DNA from 2 places in the Janthinobacterium sp. TPC_1 genome. Region 1 is predicted to be linked to the other one. Evidence: riboswitches for the same ligand, from Rfam matches in the RefSeq annotation. Region 1 holds a riboswitch; the other holds the start of a gene.
What was found. A riboswitch is a leader RNA that binds a small molecule or an ion and turns the genes downstream of it on or off. The one in region 1 is predicted to bind thiamine pyrophosphate.

Region 1 (10,389 bases):
GCAAGCAGCCGGCGCCGCTGCCGGAAAAGGGCCCGATCGAAATCATCGAGGCAAACCGCAGCTTCAACCAGATGGTCGATGACTTAAAGCAAGTGGAATCGGACCGCGCCGTGATTTTGGCGGGCATTTCGCACGACTTGCGCACGCCGCTGGCGCGCATGCAGCTGGAAGTGGAAATGGCGAATCTGTCGGACGAGGCGCGCGAAGGCATCCAGTCCGATATCGGGCAAATGGACGCCATCATCGGCCAGTTCCTCGACTACGCCAAGCCGACGGAAGCGTCGAGCTTCACGGACGTTGACCTGAGCGGTTTGCTCAACGACATGGCGCGCGAAGCGATGCGCCTGCCCGACGTGAAGATCAATGCCAGCATTGCGGAAGGCGCGCACGCGATGGGCAACCCCACCGACTTGCGCCGCGTGCTGAACAACCTGATCGAGAATGCGCGCCGCTATGGCAAGACACCGGGCAGCGACGTGACGGAAATCGACATCGCCTGCCAGGTGCGCACCAGCCACGGCGCGAAAAAGGTGATCATCGAGGTGCAGGACCACGGCACGGGCGTGCCGGCGGAAAAGATCGAGCAGCTGATGAAGCCGTTCACCCGCCTCGACACGGCGCGCGGGCAGGCAAACGGCGCCGGCCTGGGCCTGGCCATCGTCGACCGCGTGCTGCTGCGCCATGGCGCCGAATTGCAGGTGCGCAACCGCGAAGGCGGCGGCCTCGCGTTTCAGATCAGCTTGCCGGCGGCATAATTGATGTAGGTTGGATTAGCACGGCATCGCCGTGCGTAATCCAACGCCGATGCCGCCCGGCAGCCATCATGCCGGCGCCTGCTCCGGCGCCAGCAATTTATTCATCAGCAATTCCGTCGCCCCATAGCCGTACAGGGAATCGCTTTCCATGCCCGGCGTATCGAAGGGGATCGATTCCTCGCGGTTCAGCTTGGCAGGGTCGGCGTCCGCATAGCTGGCGCGCCAGGCGCGCTGCAGGGATTCATTGCGGCGGATAAAGGCCGGCATGGGCCAGGCGTCGCGCTCCCAGTGGCGGCTGTCGCCCAGCAGGGGCCAGCGCTCGTTGAGCAAGGCCATGTCGCCCGTGCGCAGGCGGCGCACGGCCTGTTCCGGCCGCAAGCCTTCCACCTCTTCCAGCGTGGGCAGGCTGTCGCGCTTCGGCCCGAACATATACGCCAGCATGATGCGCCCGGCAGGCGCCCTGCGCGCCACCACGCCGACGGCATAGCCGCCGCCCGGCAGGGGCACGGCAAACCAGCTGCCTTCTCGGTATGGTAATGATCTCATCGTTGCAAACTCCCCCAAAATCGTGTTCGGGGCACAGTCTACGCGAAACGATGCGAATGTGGCGCATGGTACGTTACAGCAACAAACCAATAGTTACAATATTTTCTCGTCATAGTGATACTGGGCAACAATCGGCCCCGCCTTGAACAGCGCTTCCTTCATGGCCGTGTCCAGGCGCGCGTCGCGGCGGCGCATCCATTCGAGCAGCATGGCCGCTTCCTTGCGGCTGGTGTCGCCCGCATGCGCCAGCACGCGGCGCAGTTCGGGGTCGGTGCACGCCTCGAAACGCTGGCTGTTCAAGTCCAGCGCCTGCAGCGCGGCGATGGTGGCGCCGATGGCCCGGTGCATGTCGAGCGCCGTGGCCGGCAAGCCGGATTCTTCCAGTGGGACGGTGGTCATGCGCATTCCTTTTCGCGTGGTGGTGACATCGGCTGCATTCTCCACCGCGCGGGCGAAAAGCTCAAGCGTCCACGACACGATTTCATCCGTTCGGCCATAATCATGGCTCAGCAACAGCCTACACCTCGGCAGCGGGAGCCCCATGTTCAATTTCGACTTTTACAATCCGACGCAAATCCTCTTCGGCCAGGGCCAGATCGCCGCCATCGCCGGCCTGATCCCGCCGCAGGCGCGGATCCTGATGACCTACGGCGGCGGCAGCATCCGGCAGAACGGCGTCTACGACGAAGTCAAGGCGGCGCTGGCCGGCCACACGGTGCTGGAATTTGCCGGCATCGAACCGAATCCCAGCTATGAAACCCTGATGCAGGCCGTGGCCATGGTGAAAAGCGAGCGCATCGATTTCCTGCTGGCCGTCGGCGGCGGCTCCGTGGTCGATGGCACCAAGTTCATCGCCGCCGCCGCCCTGCATGAGGGCGAGGCGTGGGACATCCTGGCCAAAGGCGGCAAGATCGTCGAAGCGGCCCTGCCCTTCGGCACCGTGTTGACCTTGCCGGCCACGGGGTCCGAAATGAATGGCTCGGCCGTGATCACGCGCAAGGCGACGCAGGAAAAGCGCTCGTTCATGAGCCGCAAGGTGTATCCTAAATTTTCCGTGCTGGATCCGTCGAAGACGTTCACCTTGCCGCTGCGCCAGGTGGGCAATGGCGTCGTCGATGCGTTCGCGCATGTGATGGAACAGTATCTGACCTACCCCGTCAATGCCTCCGTGCAGGACCGCTTCGCCGAAGGCATTTTATTGACGCTGATCGAGGAAGGCCCGAAGGCGCTGTCGCAGCCGGACGACTACGACGTGCGCGCGCCAACGTGATGTGGAGCGCCACCCTGGCCTTGAACGGCCTGATCGGCGTAGGCGTGCCGCAGGACTGGTCCACGCACGCCATCGGCCACGAATTGACGGCCCTGTATGAGCTTGACCACGCGCAAACCCTGGCCATCATCCTGCCCAGCATGTTGCGCGTGCGCAAGCAGGCCAAGCGCGCCAAGCTGCTGCAATATGCGGCCCGCGTGTGGGGCCTCGATGGCGGCGACGAGGATGGCCGCATCGAGGCAGCCATCGCGCGCACGGAATTCTTCTTCCGCCACATGGGCGTCAAGACGCGCCTGGCCGACTATGGCCTGAACCATGCCAGCGTGGACGCCGTCGTGTCCGCCCTGGAAGCGCACGGCATGACGGCGCTGGGCGAACAGCGCGAAGTGACGCCCGCCGTCAGCCGCAAGGTGCTGGAACTGAGTCTGTAGATTTTGTCGACACTGTTGTAAAACGGTCAGCCGGTGGGACAGCCGGCCGTGCTTCATGCTAAGCTGTCATTTCGCTAGGGGTCCTGGAGCAGTCATCCGGGTGAGAGATACCCTTCGTACCTGATCTGGATAATGCCAGCGAAGGAAAGCGCAAAGTACCTCCCTCCTTTGATAGCTCCTGCGTTGGCGCCAGCCGAACAAGCAGCCTGCCGTGCTCTTTCCCGAGACGGCTTGAACCACGAGCAATCTATGTCCACACCGAATTTATCCGCGCATTTTTCACGCCCCGCTTTGACCCTGGCCATCCTGCACGCGTTTGCCGCGCCTGCCTTCGCCGCAAATGACACCACCGAAGCCGCCGAGCCGCAAGCCCAAAATATGGCTGAAGTCGTCGTCACGGCCAGCAAGGCGCCGGCTGCCAAGCGCGCCTCCGTCGGCGGTTTCAGCGACGCGCCGCTGCTGCAGACGCCCGCGTCCGTCACCGTGATTTCGCAAAAAGACATGCAGGACTTGCAAATCCGCAATCTCAGCGATGCCGCCAGGCTCGACGCCAGCATCAACGACGCCTACAACGCCGTCGGCTATGCGGAACAGTTCACCATCCGCGGCTTCAAGCTCGACAACAATTCCAGCTACCGCAAGGATGGCGTGGCCATTCCTGGCGATACACAGATTCCGCTGGAAAACAAGGAACGCATCGAAGTGCTGAAGGGCCTGGCCGGCTTGCAGGCGGGCGTGGCCGCGCCGGGCGGCGTGATCGACTTCATCGTCAAGCGCCCGACCAACACGCCATTGCGCACGGTCACCGTGGAAGCGCGCGAGCGGGGCACCCTGTACGGCGCCGTCGACCTGGGCGGCCGCCTGGAAGACACGCGCTTCGGCTACCGGGTCAACGTGGCGGCCGAACGCCTGCGCTCCTACATCAAGGGCGCCGACGGCAACCGCAAGTTCATTTCAGGCGCCTTCGACTGGCAGATTTCGCCGCAAGCCCTGCTGCAACTGGACGCCGACTACCAGGACAAGGCGCAGGCGACGGCGCCCGGCTTCCAGCTGCTGAACAATAAGACCTTGCCAACCGGTATCAGTGCCGACGCCATGCTCAACTTGCAGCCGTGGACGCGCCCCGTGGAAACCGTCACCAGCAATATCGGCCTGCGCTTCCAGTACGCGTTCAATGAGGACTGGCACGCCACCCTGTCGGCCAACCAGCACTCGTTCAAGCGCGACGATTACACGGCCTTCCCGTACGGCTGCAGCGGACAGGACCTGTACCCCGGCTTCTGCGGCAATGGCGACTATGACGTGTATGACTACCGCAGCCTGGGCGAGACGAAAAAACCGCTGAGCGCGCAAGCCATGATCCAGGGCAAGTTCGCCACCGGCTCCCTGCGCCATGACTTCACGGCCGGCGTGTCGACCTTCCGCCGCAAGGACCGCGCCGGCCTGTACGTGTACGACTGGGTGGGCGTGAGCAACATCTACCAGCCGCAGATCGTCGGCACGTCGCCCGGCGTCACGGGCCCCGTGCGCCTGGTGCGCAAGGATACGGAAAATTCCGTCTCCGTGCAGGACATCGTCAGCCTGGCGCCGAACTGGAAACTGCATGGCGGCTTGCGCCATATCAATGTCGACGGCTACCAGTACGTGCTCAAGGCCGACACGGAAATCCGCGCCAGGCACGACTTCCTGCTGCCGAATGTATCGCTCGTCTACACCCCGCTCGACAATGTGTCCGTGTATGCGGCCTATTCGCAGGGCATGGAACATGGCGGCACGGCCGACCGCAAGGCGATGAATGCCAATGAAGAACTGTCACCGAGCCGCTCGAAGCAGATCGAACTGGGCGCCAAGATGGATGTGACGCCGGACTTCATGCTGGCGGCCAGCCTGTTCCAGATCCGCAAGGGCCTGGAATTCCAGAACACGGCCGGCTACTTCGTGCGCGAAGGCCAGGCCCAGCACCGTGGCCTGGAATTGTCGGCCCAGGGCAAGGCATCGTCCAGCCTGAGCCTGGGCGCTTCCGTGACGGCCCTGAACAGCCAGCAGTCGGGCACGGGCAGTGCCGACCTCGACCTCGACGGCAAGCGCGTGCCGAACGTGCCCGCCTTCAAGGCGGCCGTGCATGCGGACTACGCCGTGCAGCAAGTGGCGGGCCTGAGCGTCAATGGCAACTGGGAATATGCGGGCAAGAAAGCGTTTGAGTACAACAACACGACCTTCGTGCCGTCGTACCACGTGTTCAACCTGGGCGCCGCTTACGCCACGCGCATCGCCGGCACGCGCGCCGTGCTGCGCGCCGCCGTCAACAACGTGGCCGACAAGTTCTACTGGCGCGATGTGACGCCGGAATCGGATGGCTATCTGTATCCGGGCGCCAGCCGCACCTTCAAGGTGTCAGCGCAGTTCGATTTTTAATTGAGGGAAATGGCAGGCGCTGCAGCAAGCGCCTGTTGCAGCAAAGGCGCCGCCTGTTCCAGGCGCGCCTCCAGGCTGTCGCGCAGCACGTGGTAAGCGATGCCGCGCGCGTCCAGTTCGTCGAGCAGGTAGCGGTAGATCAGCTGGCGCACGGCTTCGGACTCGCGCTGCAAGCCGTCCGCCACCCACGGGCTGTCGGGCGCCGTCACCAGGGTCAGGTCGTACCGCGTGGCATCGGCCAGCGCCGCCAGCCGGGCATCCGCACCGGCAAAGTAATGGCGGCTGTAGACCACCGTCATCAAGGGCGTCGTGTCGCAAAACAGATAGTCGCGGGCTTGCGTGGCAGCGGCCGCTTCGCGCTCGACTTGCGTTCGCGCAATCCCAAACTGGTCGGCCGCGACGGGCACCCTGCCTTGCGTTTCCACAAACTCCCGCAAGTATTCGGGCACCCAGACGGTGCCGTGGCGCTGGGCCAGGGCGGCCGCCAGGGTCGACTTGCCCGACGATTCCGCGCCCAGGATGGCCACGCGCACGCAGTGTCCCATCACTTGAGGACCATCGCGCCGGGCGCGGCCGGGGCCGACTTCTTCCACGCCAGCAAGCCGACGACGGCCATCACGACGAAGAAGGCATACAGCACGGCCGTCAGGGTCAGCCCCTTGTGCACATACAGCCACACATACAGCACGTCGACGATGATCCAGGCGATCCAGTTTTCCAGTTTCTTGCGCGACAGCAGGAATTGCCCCACGAGGCTGCCTGCCGTGAGGAAACCGTCCGCATGGGGCACGTCCGTGTCCGTCGTCGTCAGCAGCCAGGCGATGAGCAGGAAACCGACCAGCCAGCCCGCGGTGCAGGCCAGCCAGCCGCGGCCGTCGAGGCGCGTGACGGGCAGGGTCTTGCCGCCGCTGGCCGGATGCAGCCATTGATACCAGCCCCAGAACGAGACGCTGATAAACAGCAGTTGCAAGGCCATGTCGCCATACAGGCGCGACTCGAAAAACACGAATCCGTAGGCGGCCGAGGAAATGATGGCGAACAGCCACGCCCAGTGATTCTGGCGGATGTTCAGCGCAACGGTTGTCAGTGCCAGGACAAAGGAAATCAGTTCAAGCGGCGTGGTGGCAAAACCCAGCAGGAGAAGCGTATCGTTCATGGGAATCGTGATGAGGCTGGTGGTGCAGTATGCAATACCGGCCATGAATAAGCAAGATTGCCCTTGCCATCCGCCCCCTCCCCGCCTCAGGCGAAGCCCGCCCTGGCGGCGCGCGCCAGCGAATGCCGCACGATCAGCTTGTGAAACGGGCGGATCAGCAGGATATACGCGCGCCCCACCCGGTTATGGCAATGCACGACGCTGGAGACGGTGACGCTGCCATGGCGGCCCGCGTCGCGGTTGCGCAGCACGGACAGGCGAAAGTCCAGGTGGCTGTCATCCTCGCCCAGGATGATCTCGTCGTCGCTGACGGCATAGATGCGGAAGATGCCGATGCGCTTGCCGGGCCGCGCTTCCATCTGTTTTGCCGTCCGGATGCCGAAACGCGCCACGATGGCGTCGCGCACCACCATCAGCTTGCGCGCCCAGCCCGGCTGCTTGCCCAGCAGCTGGCGCGCCATGCTCTGCATGTCCATCTGGCGCGCCTGCGCGGTGGGCAAATCGACGGCGTACGCGTCGGCCAGGTTGCTGCCCGGATACAAGGGGGCGATGCTGGCGCCTGGCGGCAAGTCCACGCTGCGGACGGCAATGTTCATCTCATGCATGTGCTCTCCATGTTTTCAGTGATAACATGCCCATCATACACGACAATGTGAACAGCGATAACATAGAATGACAACAACGAGCACCTATCATCACGGCAACTTGCGCGACACCCTGGTCGCCACCGTCATCGCGCAACTGGCGCAGCAGCACGACGCGGCCCTGTCGCTGCGCGAACTGGCGCGCACGGTGGGCGTGTCGGTCGCCGCCGTGTACCGCCACTTCCCCAGCAAGGAAGCCCTGCTGGCCGAGGTGGCGGCGGCCGGCTTCGCCAGCCTGATACAGAAATGGGAAACGCAGCTGCCGTCGCCGGGCAGCCTGCCCGCCGAACAGCGCTTTCAATTGCTGGGCCAGCAATACATCGAATTCGCCCTGGCTGCGCCCGCCCACTACCGGCTGATGTTCGAACACCAGGACGTGCGCCAGTTCCCCGCCCTGCAGGAAGCGGCGCAAGCGTGCTTTCAATATGTGCTGCAGACGGCCGGCGCGGCCGTGCGCGAAGCGGGCCTCGATGCGCGCTGGGACAAGGCCGCCGCCAGCGCCGGCTGGTCGCTGGGCCACGGCTACGTGATGCTGCTGCTGAGCGGCCGCCTGGCCATGGCGGATGGCGGCGACGCGCTGTCGCCGGCCATGGTGCCGCGCTTTTTTCAGTTACCGGTGGAGGCACTGCGGCAGGCGCCGCCTTCAGGAGCTTTGGACTCATGCACAACATCTCGATAGACACACTCTCCGTGATCGCCAGGCAATGCCTTGCCGTCACGTGCCTGCAACGCTTTTGCCGGCGCTTTGATATCGATCATCCCGCCCTGTCCGCGTTCGCCGCTCACGTGTGGAAAGTGGCGCAGCTCGCGCCTGGGGATTTTGCTGCCTGGGAACGGGGCTTTGCGTCCCTGGCTGTGACGGGCATGGGCGATCCCTGGCCGGAAGACGTGCGCGCGGCACTGCCCGGGCACCTGCTGGGCGCGCTGGAAGCACTGGTGCAGCATGTGCTGGAAACGAGCGCCTGCACCTGGCATGGCGATGACCTTCCAGCCAGCCGGCGCCAGCTGGAAGCCGTGCTGGCCATCTGCGTCCGGCATGACGTGGCCGTGCCGCAGCTTGCGTACTATGCGCAGCCGGATGCGGGGCTGCGCGGCGGCTGGGGGCCGGCGCTCACGGACGAGGAAGTGAAAGCCTGGCAAGCCCTGATATAGCGCTTACGCCAGAAGGCCTTGGCGCACCTGTTCGAGCAGGCGCTCCTCTTCATCCGTATCGGCATCGATTTGCGTGACCACGGTCCAGAACGGCGCACACGTCTTGATCTGCTCGAAAGCATGGCGCGTTTCCAGCCGCACCATGGTTTTCCTGAGGCTGTGCAGATAGCCTTCCTCGATGGCGCAGAGCAACTCGTCATCGGCAGCGTCGATCAGCTCGCTTAAAGCATCTTCGATCCTTGCGTAGCCCTCCTCCCACAATTGCCCGATTTCCGGCACATCGGCTTCCATGCACTCGTTCGACCAGTCCGGAGGATAGTAATCGCGCGCCCTGTTACCGGGATCGGTGTCAAAGCTCAGCGAAATGGACGGGAACGATACGGCATTGAAGGCAAAGGCTGAAAATGCCTGATCCTTGAAAGCGGACGCGCCCAGCAGCGCCAGCGAGGCATTGGCCAGCCTGAACCAGGTTGCTTCAACGTCGTATGCAGTTTCAAACGCGTGCCAATCCGGCGGCAAATCGGGAGTCGGGGGCATGGGAACCTGTCGAAAAAGAATAGTGGTGGATAGTGCGAGGAATTATACGTGGCACAGCCTATGCGGCAGGCCGTGGCGCGTGAACAGTGCGGGCAGTGCCGGGGCGGCAAAGCGGTGGGACGCAGCGCCTAGCCGGCGGCCAGGAAATATGGCTCTTTTGAAAGCGCCGCGGCGCCTGGCTGCGGGGTGGCTGGCGGTGGGCACGCCCATGGCGGCGTCAAGCAGGCTCTTTCGTTGACCATCCCAGGGCGGCAGATCGGCCGGTGGCAATGGCAGGATTTTATCGAGGTTGGGGAAGCGGCGATTGGGGTTGAAGCCGAGGGCATTACTAAGCATACGATATCGCTCGCCACGAGCCTTGTCCACATATGGCGCCAGCATATCGGCAAGATCAAAAGGTGAACCGAATTCAATTGCCAATGCATTTGCACAATCCTCACAACCAAACTTAACACCCTCATGCAACACCTTTAATGCACGATTTTTTGTTTCAGCGTTACGCGAGCCATTTATTTTCCCATTGGCAGCCCGTGGAGATACATACAAATAATGCAAATCAAATGCTGCGGGACCATATCCTTGCCCAAATGCACATTCCAGCATTTTTGTCGCTACCGGAATATTGGACCAATAGCCCGCCCCTTCACTGGCGGGTCCAACATTTAATTTATCCGCCAAAAATTTCATCGCCTGAGGATTTCCCATGACAGCAGCCTTTTGCCAGAAGGCATAGGCGCGAGTGATGTCACCGTTGACACCCGAGCCATTCGCGTAATACGTCCCCATCCGGTCATAGGCCGCCGGTATGCCCAGCCGCATCGCCTTTTCCACCAGTTGCACCGCTTCTTCCTCACCATATAAAGGATCGCGCTCTTCCACATACAGGCTGGCCAGATTGAGCATCGCCTTCCAGTGCAATCGCTCTGCCGCCTGACGCGTCAAATCGACGATTTTTTTGTAATCGCGGTCTTCCACGGCAATTTCGGGATCTTCCAAGGCGCGCGCTTCGAGGAACCAATCCTCGGCTTGCGCATCGATGGGCGGCACCTTGTTCGCCTCGGTTTCACAAATGAAGTCAGGAGCATGCGGATTGAAAAGCGGCAGGCTTTGGTTGCGCGGCAGGACTTTGTCGTCTGGCATTTTGCAGGCAAGCAGGCAGCACAAGAAAAAATAAGCGACGCGAAGCGTCCTCTCATGGCAGCCATGCTGGATTGATTGCTATCCATTGCCTTATCCAAGATCAGGAAGGGACGCATCCATCAAATGCCACGTCACCTCGCCATCTGGCAAGTCCAGCAGCCAGTCGCGGCGCGGTCGCGGGAACGGCGCGCCCTGGGTCAGCCAGGTCTGGCGCCAGTACTGGTTGACGATGGCCTGCAGCGGATGGTCGGCCGCCACCCACGGTTGCCAGACGCCGCTGACCGGACAGGCTTGCCCGCAAGCGCAGCTCAACAAAGGCTCGGGCCGCGCCACCTCGCGCAGC
Region 2 (10,389 bases), 2.9 Mb from region 1:
CGACGCAGCCTGCAATTGCTCGATCGAGCGCATGCCGATGCCGCGCGTGGGGAAGTTGACGACGCGCAAGAAAGCGGAATCGTTGTGCGGATTGTCCATCAGTTGCAAATAAGCAATCGCATGCTTGACCTCGGCGCGCTGGAAGTAGCGCTGGCCGCCATACACGTGGTACGGAATGCTGGCTGAAAACAGCGCGTGCTCGATCACGCGCGACTGCGCGTTCGAACGGTACAGAATCGCGATTTCGCTGCGCGAGGCGCCATCGGCGATCAGGCTCTTCGCCTCGTCGATGATCCACTGCGCTTCCTGCAAGTCGGAACTGGCTTCGTACACGCGCACCTGTTCGCCATGGCCCGCATCCGTGCGCAGATTCTTGCCCAGGCGCTTGCTATTGTTCGCGATCAACACGTTGGCGCTGTCGAGGATGTGGCCGTGCGAGCGGTAGTTCTGCTCCAGCTTGATCAAGTTCTTGACCTGGAACTCATGCTCGAAGGCGCTCATATTGCCGACATTCGCACCGCGGAACGCGTAGATGCTCTGGTCATCGTCGCCGACGGCAAACAGGGCGCCGCCATCGCGGCTGCCGTGGCCGGCCAGCAATTTAAGCCAGTTGTATTGCAGGTTGTTCGTATCCTGGAACTCGTCCACGAGGATGTGGCGGAAGCGCGCCTGGTAATGCTCGCGCAACGGTTGGTTGCGGCTCAGCAATTCATACGTACGCAGCAGCAGTTCCGCAAAATCGACGACGCCTTCGCGCTGGCATTGGTCGTCGTACAGCTGGTACAGCTCGACCATCTTGCGCTCGTGCGCGTCGTACGCTTCCACGTCCGTGGCGCGCAAGCCCTGGTCCTTGGCGTTGTTGATGAAATACATCACCGTCTTCGGCGGGAATTTCTCATCATCAATATTGTTCGCCTTCAACAAGCGCTTGATCACGGATAGCTGATCCTGCGAATCGAGGATCTGGAACGTCTGCGGCAGGGCCGCGTCGCGGTAGTGCGTGCGCAGCAAGCGGTTGCACAGGCCGTGGAAGGTGCCGATCCACATGCCGCGCGTATTGATCGGCAGCATGGCCGACAGGCGCGTGAGCATTTCCTTGGCGGCTTTATTGGTAAACGTCACGGCCAGGATGCCGGGCGGCGATACCTGCTGGGTCTGGATCAGCCACGCGATGCGGGTGGTCAGCACGCGGGTCTTGCCCGAACCGGCGCCGGCCAGGATCAGCGCATGCTGCGCCGGCAAGGTGACGGCGGCCAATTGTTCGGGATTGAGGTTGTGAAGAAGATTTTGCATCCCGTGATTATACCGGCATGGCTAAAAATACTGTGCATTTGTCCAGCGGTCGCGCCGGATTCGCCGCGTGCGCGCTACAATCGGCATCACTGCACAGCCGATGGAAACAACGCCCATGACACCTCCCAGCCACCTCGACGGCGCCCGCGTACTGGCCTGGGCCTGGTCCGACCTGCCCTTCGGCCACGTCACCGATGCGCATGGCGCCGGCCCCGTCGCCATCCACGGCCTGGCCGTGTGCCGCTACGGCGACGAGGCGCAAGTCTACCGTTTCAGCTGCGATGCGCAATGGGAAACGCTGCAGGACGAGGTGTATGCCGGCGAAGACGAGGCCAGGGAGCAGCTGCCGGCACAATACCGCGCCGTGGCTGCCGCCTGGCACGGATCCTAGCGCACCAGTTTTGCCTTGCCTTCGCTGAGCGCCTGGGCGATCACCTGGCGCGTGGTCTTGTCGGCGATCTTGACGACGGCTTCCTGCTGGCGGCCCAGGTCGCCCATCTGCTTGCCCAGCGCATCCATCGGCTTGCTGCGCTGCTCCATCTGGCGCGATATCTGCTCCATTTTCTCCGCCTCGCGCTCATGCACGTCGGCGATGCGGTCGTTGACCTCTTCCATCTCTTCCTGCGCATCTTCCATCTGCTGCTGCAGGCGTTCCACATCGCGCTCGGCCGAGCGGCGCGCCGTGTCGCTCGTGGCCAGCGCCTGGCGGCGCGAGGCGTCACCGAGCTTGCGGCCCAGCTCCTGCTGCTGGCGCCCCAGCACGCGCAGCTGTTCCGACTCGCGCGAATTACCGTTCGCCAGGCTGCGGGCGCCCATCTTGCGGCCCATTTCGCCCATGGCCTTGCCATGCGCGCCCATTTGATCGCCGAGCGCGCCCATCTGCTTGCCGAGCTGTTTCGAGGGCTGCCATGCCGCCCGCACCTTGCCCAGCAAGTCAGCATCCTGCAGCACGTAGGCCTGCCCCTGGTCGCGGAACCACAGGAATGGCCCCTTGATCGTGCGCTTGAGCTTTTCCACCTGTTGCGAGTGCATATCGCTGTCGACGACGATGACACCCTCGCCATCCCTGGTGCCGTGTCGACCAGCGCATAGCTTTCGCCCTTGTCGAGCGAACGGCTGACCTGCACGCTGGGCGCGGCAGGCGGGGCCGGTGGCGCAGGAGGCTGCGGCGGCTGTACGGCCAGCGCGCTGCCGCCAAGCAGGATACCGGCCAGGCTGAGGATCAAACGGTGGGAAGTGGACATGGCTGCCTCGTCGCAAAAGTAGTGGAGCGTTGACTGTAGCGGCAACCGGACCTGGCCTCCAGCGCGCTGCGACAGGCTGCAAAAAGACCCGACTGGATGGCAAACATGGGCGATGGATGGCAAGCGGGCAAAAAAACGGAGGCCTAAGCCTCCGCAAAAACGCCGTGGTACGGCGTAATTCGTAATTTATTAGTACAGCACGACGGAGCGGATCGATTCGCCGCTCTTCATCAGATCGAAACCTTGATTGATATCATCGAGCTTCAGCCTGTGTGTGATCAAATCGTCGATATTGAGCTTGCCTTCCATATACCAGTCGACGATCTTCGGTACGTCCGTGCGGCCGCGCGCGCCGCCGAAGGCGGAACCCTTCCACACGCGCCCCGTCACCAGCTGGAATGGACGGGTGGAAATTTCCTGGCCGGCCGCCGCCACGCCGATGATGATGGACTGGCCCCAGCCCTTGTGGCAGCACTCGAGCGACTGGCGCATGGTGGTGGTGTTGCCTATGCATTCGAACGAATAGTCGGCGCCGCCGTCCGTCAGCTGCACGATGGTGTCGACAACGTTTTCCACTTCGTTGGCGTTGACAAAATGCGTCATGCCGAACTTGCGCGCGATGGCCTGGCGCGCCGGGTTGATGTCGACGCCGATGATTTTATCTGCGCCGACCATCTTCGCCGCCTGGATCACGTTCAGGCCGATGCCGCCCAGGCCGAACACGACGACATTCGCGCCCGCCTCGACCTTGGCCGTAAACAACACGGCGCCCACGCCGGTGGTGACGCCGCAGCCGATGTAGCAGACCTTATCGAACGGTGCGTCTTCGCGCGATCTTCGCCAGGGCGATTTCCGGCACGACGATGTAGTTCGAGAAGGTGGAGGTGCCCATGTAGTGGAAGATGGGCTTGCCGTCGATGGAGAAGCGCGAGGTGGCGTCCGGCATCAGGCCGCGCCCCTGCGTGGAGCGGATCGACTGGCACAAGTTCGTTTTTTGCGACAGGCAGAATTTGCACTGGCGGCATTCCGGCGTGTACAGGGGGATGACGTGGTCATCCTTCTTCAGGCTTTTCACGCCCGGGCCCACGTCGACGACGATGCCGGCGCCTTCATGTCCCAGAATGGACGGGAAGATGCCTTCCGGATCGGCGCCCGACAAGGTGTAGTAATCGGTATGGCAAATACCCGTGGCCTTGATCTCGACCAAGACCTCGCCCTCGCGCGGGCCGGCCAGGTCGACTTCTTCAATGGTCAACGGGGCGCCCGCCTTCCAGGCAATCGCTGCTTTGGTTTTCATGTGTGTCCTGTCAAAATTTTAAGGTGCGCTACAGCGCGCCAGCATTAACCATGATAGCAAGACAATTCGCCGATGACGAGTGCACGCCCGTTCGGAACGCCACGACGTCTGACAAAATCGTAGCGAGCGGATGTGAGTTGTGGCCGAGAAGCGCAGCTGTGCGCATGCACAGTGAGCATCGCCGGCCGCAAATCGCACCGCGCAGTAGATTTTCTCAGACGTTCTTCTTTGCCCGGTTCAAAAATGCACCGTGCAGGCCGTTCAGGGTTTCCTCGGCCAGCAGCAGCTGGCTGGCGATTTCATTGATCTTGCGGCGGCTGGAACGGGCGTGGTCGCGCAACACTTCGAACGCCGTGTTGCGGTCCGTCTGGAACTTGCCCATCAGCAAACCGACGGCCAAACTCGTTTCGCGGCCGGCGGCCAGGGCCGCGTTCAGGTTCAGCTCGGTGCGCCGCAGCTGGCGGATCTCGTCCGCACGCGCCAGGCCCGCTTCGAAGGCGGGCATCAAACGGCCTTCATCGACGGGTTTTACCACGTAGCCGACGGCGCCATAGGCGGCCGCCTGCTTGCCCGATTCGCTGTCGCCGCTGCCGGACAGGAACATGAAGGGCACGCCCGTCTCGCCATGCAGGCGCTTGGCCAATTCCAGGCCGGACATGCCGGGCATGTGGATGTCGAGCAAGGCCAGGTCCGGCTCGCGCTGGGCGATCAGCTGCAGCGCCACTTCGGCCGAATGGGCCAGGGCCGTCTCGTAGCCGGCATGGCGCAGGACTTCGCCGAGGAATTCCAACAGCAGCTGGTCATCGTCAACGATCAGGATAAGGCGTTTCGCGGCGGCTGGCTGACTCATGGGTGGGGGACCTCGGTAATGAATGATGCTCTTATTATATGCCGATTATTGCCCCAAATCAGCCCCGCACTCCCATGCTCACGCCGCAAATAATTGATTGAATTGCTGCACTGCAATATTCACATCATCTGCCTCGTATCCATTGTTAAATACGCTGCTGATGGCCGCCACCATGTCGGCGCCGCGCGCCACCAGCGGCGCCGCGTTGTCCGGCGTCATGCCGCCGATCACCACGCAGGGCAAAACGATCTCGCGTTTGGCCTGCAGCACGATGTCCAAAGGTGTCGTAACCGGATACTTTTTCACCAGCGAGGGATAAAAGCCGCCGAAGGCCACGTAGCTGGCGCCGCCGGCCTCGGCCGTCCGTGCCAGGGCCATGTCGCCATAGCAGGAAGCGCCGACGATCTTGTCCTTGCCCAGCCGGGCGCGCACCTGCGCCACGGACGCATCCGTGCCGCCCACGTGCACGCCGTCCGCGTCGAGCTCTTCGCACAGCGCGATAAAATCGTTGATGATGAAGGGCACGCCATACTTGCGCGCCAGGGCCAGCAGGGCGCCCGCCTGCTCGCGCCGCTGCTCCGCGTCGGCGCTCTTGTGGCGGTATTGCAGCAGGGCCACGCCGCCGTGCAAGGCCTGTTCCGTGATGTCGAGCAGGCGGTCGGTGTCGTCCCAGTTCGGGGTGACCAGATACAGTCCACGCATGATGTTTTCCTTATTGAATGAATCGTTGCGGCATGCGTTGACCGGGCGCAATCGCATACGCATGGGACAAGGCCGCATGGCAATAGGCTTGCGCCAGATCAAGCGCTTCCGGCAGCGCCTGCCCCAGCGCCAGTTGCGCCGCGATGGCGGAGGCCAGGGTGCAGCCGCTGCCGTGAAACTCGCCGGGCAGCCGGGGCCAGCGCCACTCGCGCTCGCCGCCACCGGCGTCAAACCAGCGGTTGACGACCGTCGCGCCTTCGCCATGGCCGCCCGTCACCAGCACGTGCCGGCAGCCTTGCGCAAGCAGGTTGTCTGCTCCACCGAGGGCCGCCGCTTCCGGCCCGTTCGGCACCATCACGGTCGTCACCGGCAGCAAGGGCGCCAGCGCCAGCACGGCGTCGTCCCGGCTGAGCACGTCGCCATGGCCACTGGCCAGCACGGGATCGAGCACGACGGGCAAGTCCGGCCGGGTTTGGCGCAATTTTGCGCGATCAGTTGCGCGATGACGGCCGCGTTCGCGGCGCTGCCGGGAATGCCGATTTTCACGGCATGAATCGCCATCTTGTCGATCAGCGCCTGCGCCTGGCGGCGCAGCAATTCCGGCGCCACAGGCTCGACAGCAAACACGCGGTCATTGTCCTGCACCGTCAGCGCCGTCACGACGGGCAGCGCATGCGCGCCCTGCGCCGCAATGGCGACAATATCGGCGGCGATGCCGGCGCCGCCCGAAGGATCGACGCCGGCAAACACCAGCACTGTCGGCAACGTTGGCACCATCACGCCAGGCGGCCCGCCATCGGCGACGATGGGGAAGCGGCAAATTTGCGCGGCATGCGGCCCGCCAGAAACGCTTCGCGCCCGGCCCGCACGGCCAGTTTCATGGCACGCGCCATGCGCACGGGGTCGCCCGCGCCGGCGATAGCCGTATTCATCAGCACGCCATCGCAACCGAGTTCCATGGCGATGGCCGCATCCGACGCCGTGCCCACGCCGCCCGCGTCGACGAGCACGGGCACCTTGGCCTGGTCGATGATCAGCGACAGATTCCACGGATTCAGGATGCCCATGCCCGAGCCGATCAGCGAGGCCAGCGGCATGACGGCCACGCAGCCGATGTCTTCCAGGATTTTCGCCTGGATGGGGTCGTCGCTGCAGTAGACCATCACGTCAAAGCCATCCTTGACCAGCGCCTCGGCCGCAATTAACGTTTCCGGCATGTGCGGGAACAGGGTCTTTTCATCGCCCAGCACTTCCAGTTTCACCAGATTGCGCCCGCCCAGCAGCTCGCGCGCCAGCTGCAGCGTGTAGACGGCATCTTTTGCGTTGTAGCAGCCGGCCGTGTTCGGCAAAATCGTGTACTGGTCCGGCGGTACGAAGTCGAGCAGGCTGGGCGCGTTCGGGTCCTGGCCAATGTTGACCCGGCGAATCGCCACCGTGATGATCTGCGCCTCGGCCGCATCCGTCGCTTCGCGCGTCTGCGGCAAGTCCTTGTACTTGCCGCTGCCCACCAGCAAGCGCGATTGATACTGTTTGCCTGCGATGGTCAGCAGGTCGTCATGTGTTGCGGTATTCATGTGCTTTTCCTTAAGTTTTTAAACGTCCGAAGAAAACCGTAGCGAGCGACGATGATTTGTGGCCGAGACGCGCAACCGTGCTAGAGCACGGTGAGCATCACAGGCCGCAAAGCGCGACGCGCAGTAGGTTTGCTTGGACGTTCTCAGCCACCGCCGATGGCGCGTACAATTTCCACTTGGTCTTGCGTTTGCAAGACCTGTCCCGGCCACGCCTTGCGCGGCACGACGTTGCGGTTGACGGCCAGCGCCAGCGCCTGGTTTTCTAGCGACAGCGCGGCGATCAGTTGATCGAGGGTTTGCCCCGGCGGCACCTGGTGCGGCGCGCCGTTGAGCGTGATGGATATCAATGCAGGCATCACGCTCTCCTTCAGACCTTGCGGTACAGCTCGGCGCCGTTCTTGATGAATTCGATGGCCCTTGATTTCCATGCCCTGCTTGAGCGCCTTGTCTTCCGCGATGCCCATGCCGGCCGCATATTCGCGCACTTCCTGCGTGATCTTCATCGAACAGAAATGGGGGCCGCACATGGAGCAGAAATGCGCCACCTTGGCCGAATCCTTGGGCAAGGTTTCATCGTGGAATTCGCGCGCCTTGTCCGGGTCCAGGCCGATGTTGAACTGGTCGTCCCAGCGGAATTCGAAGCGGGCTTTAGACAGGGCGTTGTCGCGGATCTGCGCGCCCGGATGGCCTTTCGCCAGGTCGGCCGCATGCGCCGCAATCTTGTAGGTGATGATGCCATCCTTGACGTCCGCCTTGTTGGGCAAGCCCAGGTGTTCCTTCGGCGTCACGTAGCACAGCATGGCCGTGCCGTACCAGCCTATCATGGCCGCGCCGATGCCCGAAGTGATGTGGTCGTAGCCGGGCGCGATGTCGGTGGTCAACGGTCCCAGGGTGTAGAACGGTGCTTCGCCGCACTGTTCCAGCTGCAAGTCCATGTTTTCTTTAATGAGTTGCATGGGTACATGGCCCGGGCCTTCGATCATTACCTGTACATCGTGCTTCCAGGCAACCTGCGTCAGCTCGCCCAGGGTCTTCAGTTCGCCCAGCTGCGCTTCGTCATTGGCGTCGTAGATGGAGCCGGGGCGCAAGCCGTCGCCCAGCGAGAACGACACGTCGTAGGCCTTCATGATTTCGCAGATTTCTTCGAAATGCGTGTACAGGAACGATTCCTGGTGGTGCGCCAAACACCATTTCGCCATGATGGAGCCGCCGCGCGAAACGATGCCCGTCAGGCGCTTGGCCGTCATCGGCACGTAGCGCAGCAAGACGCCCGCGTGGATGGTGAAGTAATCGACGCCCTGCTCGGCCTGTTCAATGAGGGTGTCGCGGAAGATTTCCCAAGTTAAATCTTCGGCCTTGCCGTTGACCTTTTCCAGCGCCTGGTAGATGGGCACGGTGCCGATCGGTACGGGGTGTTGCGCACGATCCATTCGCGCGTTTCGTGGATGTGCTTGCCGGTGGACAAGTCCATCACGTTATCGCCGCCCCAGCGGATGGCCCAGGTCATCTTTTCCACTTCCTCGCCGATGGAAGACGTCACGGCGGAATTGCCGATGTTTGCGTTGATTTTCACGAGGAAATTGCGGCCGATAATCATCGGTTCGACTTCCGGGTGATTGATGTTGGCAGGAATGATGGCGCGGCCGCGGGCGATTTCCTCGCGCACGAATTCCGGCGTGATCTCGGCCGGGATGCTGGCGCCGAACGACTGGCCCGGATGCTGGCGGCCCATCAGGTCGGCCAGGCGTTCGCCCATGGGGCCGGAAGCCTTGAGTTCGCGCAAATACTCCTGACGGCGCATGTTTTCACGGATGGCGACGAATTCCATTTCCGGCGTGATGATGCCTTGGCGCGCGTAATGCATTTGCGTCACGTTCTTGCCGGCAATGGCGCGGCGCGGCTTGCGGTGCAAGTTGAAACGCAGTTCGGCCAGCTTCGGGTCCGCCAGGCGGGCGATGCCATAGTCGGAGGTGGGGCCGGGCAATTCTTCCGTGTCGGCCCGCTCCATGATCCATGGCAGGCGCGGCGTATCGAGGCCCGAGCGGATGTCGATGTTCACGTCCGGATCCGTGTACGGGCCGGAGGTGTCGTAGACGTAGATCGGCGGATTCTTTTCGCCGCCGAACGACGCTTCCGTGTCGGACTGGCTGATTTCGCGCATGGGCACGCGGATGTCGGGACGGCTGCCTTCGACGTAGATCTTGCGCGAATTGGGCAGCGGCGCGATGGCGGCTTCGTCGACCGTGGCGGTGGCGGAGAGGAATTTCGGGTTGGCGTTCATTTTGGCTCCTTGGCTAGACTATTTTTAAGCCTGGAGCCAGCTAAGGAGGTTCGGAATTACGCACGCGGAAAAGCGGGGTGCAGTCATCCTAAAGCTTCCCTTCGCTGGCATTATCCAGATCAGGTTCGGAGGGTATTTCTCACCCGCGCTTGCACTGTGTTTCCACAGCGAAAGGCAGGACCCCTAGCGTTTGCCGCCTTGCGGCAGCGAGCCAATTATACGCGGTTCGCGCCGCGTGGCCAGATGATTTCTTGCCGGTGTCGTGTTTGCGCATCTGCTGCAATGCAGCAGACGGCGTCACGCTTATTTCTTCTTGCCCCAGCGCCAGCTGGTCGGTTCGCCCTTGCGCTGGCAGATGAAAATGAGCACGGCAACGATGGCCGCTTCATACACGATGTAAGCGACCAGCATGGTTTGCGGCGGGAACAGGAAGGCGCCGCAGGCGAACAGCGCCAGCGCGGCCAGGAACACCAGCCAGCCCTGCCAGGTGATGGGCAAGCCCCAGCCCCAGCCATAGGTCTTGGCGGGGAACCAGTAGGAGGGAGATTTGTCAGTCATGATTTTTCCTGGTCTGTATCGATGGCACCAAGTATAAATCAGGCGCTGCGATGGCGCTCCGTGACATCGAGGCCGATGCCGCGGTAGCCGATGAAGCGGCTGCCATTGTCGAACATCGGTTCGCCGCTGACCTGCAGATACTGCGTGCTGCCGTCCAGGTTGGCGCGGCTGTAGATGAAATCGAGAAACGGTTCGCGCGCGGCGATCTTGGCGTCGAGCAAGGCGCGCTCGGCGGCGTTCCAGCGCTGCGGCTCTTCTTCGCTGCCGATGCCCAGCATTTCAGCCACGGGGCCGGAAAAGCGCGTCAAATTGCCCTGCGCATCCTGCTCCCAGTACCAGTCGGACGACAGTTCCGTGAAGCGCTGGAAGCGCGCTTCGCTTTCGCGCAATTCCGCCGTGCGGTCTTCCACCATCTGTTCCAGCGACTTGTTGTATTCGGCCAGCTTCTGGTACAGCAAGCGCACTTCCAGCATGTTGTGGATGCGCGTCTTGACTTCCACCAGGTCGAAGGGCTTGCTGACGAAATCCTTGGCGCCCGCCTGCAGGGCGCGCAGCTTGTGGCCGCCGGGCTGGGCCGTAATCACCAGCAC

Region 2: another riboswitch for thiamine pyrophosphate. It lies ahead of thiC (phosphomethylpyrimidine synthase ThiC); the one in region 1 lies ahead of ACQVLG_RS28670 (TonB-dependent siderophore receptor).

Annotation. Positions count from the first base shown of each region.
Region 1 covers NZ_CP195157.1:5,887,692-5,898,080, forward strand. The annotation lists gene ACQVLG_RS28650 (sensor histidine kinase) at 1-755, shown strand, start outside; gene ACQVLG_RS28655 (Imm26 family immunity protein) at 822-1,301, opposite strand; gene ACQVLG_RS28660 (ferritin family protein) at 1,395-1,700, opposite strand; partial or broken gene ACQVLG_RS28665 (iron-containing alcohol dehydrogenase) at 1,843-3,002, shown strand; TPP riboswitch at 3,069-3,166, shown strand; gene ACQVLG_RS28670 (TonB-dependent siderophore receptor) at 3,252-5,417, shown strand; gene ACQVLG_RS28675 (AAA family ATPase) at 5,414-5,962, opposite strand; gene pnuC (nicotinamide riboside transporter PnuC) at 5,962-6,573, opposite strand; gene ACQVLG_RS28685 (DUF2867 domain-containing protein) at 6,660-7,178, opposite strand; gene ACQVLG_RS28690 (TetR/AcrR family transcriptional regulator) at 7,246-7,896, shown strand; gene ACQVLG_RS28695 (hypothetical protein) at 7,878-8,369, shown strand; gene ACQVLG_RS28700 (hypothetical protein) at 8,373-8,906, opposite strand; gene ACQVLG_RS28705 (tetratricopeptide repeat protein) at 8,949-10,046, opposite strand; gene ACQVLG_RS28710 (SEL1-like repeat protein) at 10,137-10,389, opposite strand, start outside.
Region 2 covers NZ_CP195157.1:2,432,561-2,442,949, reverse strand. The annotation lists partial or broken gene ACQVLG_RS11975 (UvrD-helicase domain-containing protein) at 1-1,293, opposite strand, end outside; gene ACQVLG_RS11970 (hypothetical protein) at 1,409-1,684, shown strand; gene ACQVLG_RS11965 (hypothetical protein) at 1,681-2,325, opposite strand; partial or broken gene ACQVLG_RS11960 (S-(hydroxymethyl)glutathione dehydrogenase/class III alcohol dehydrogenase) at 2,727-3,834, opposite strand; gene ACQVLG_RS11955 (ANTAR domain-containing response regulator) at 4,049-4,684, opposite strand; gene thiE (thiamine phosphate synthase) at 4,763-5,386, opposite strand; partial or broken gene thiD (bifunctional hydroxymethylpyrimidine kinase/phosphomethylpyrimidine kinase) at 5,397-6,163, opposite strand; gene ACQVLG_RS11940 (thiazole synthase) at 6,163-6,960, opposite strand; gene thiS (sulfur carrier protein ThiS) at 7,104-7,316, opposite strand; partial or broken gene thiC (phosphomethylpyrimidine synthase ThiC) at 7,328-9,241, opposite strand; TPP riboswitch at 9,321-9,436, opposite strand; gene ACQVLG_RS11925 (hypothetical protein) at 9,545-9,799, opposite strand; gene ACQVLG_RS11920 (response regulator) at 9,838-10,389, opposite strand, start outside.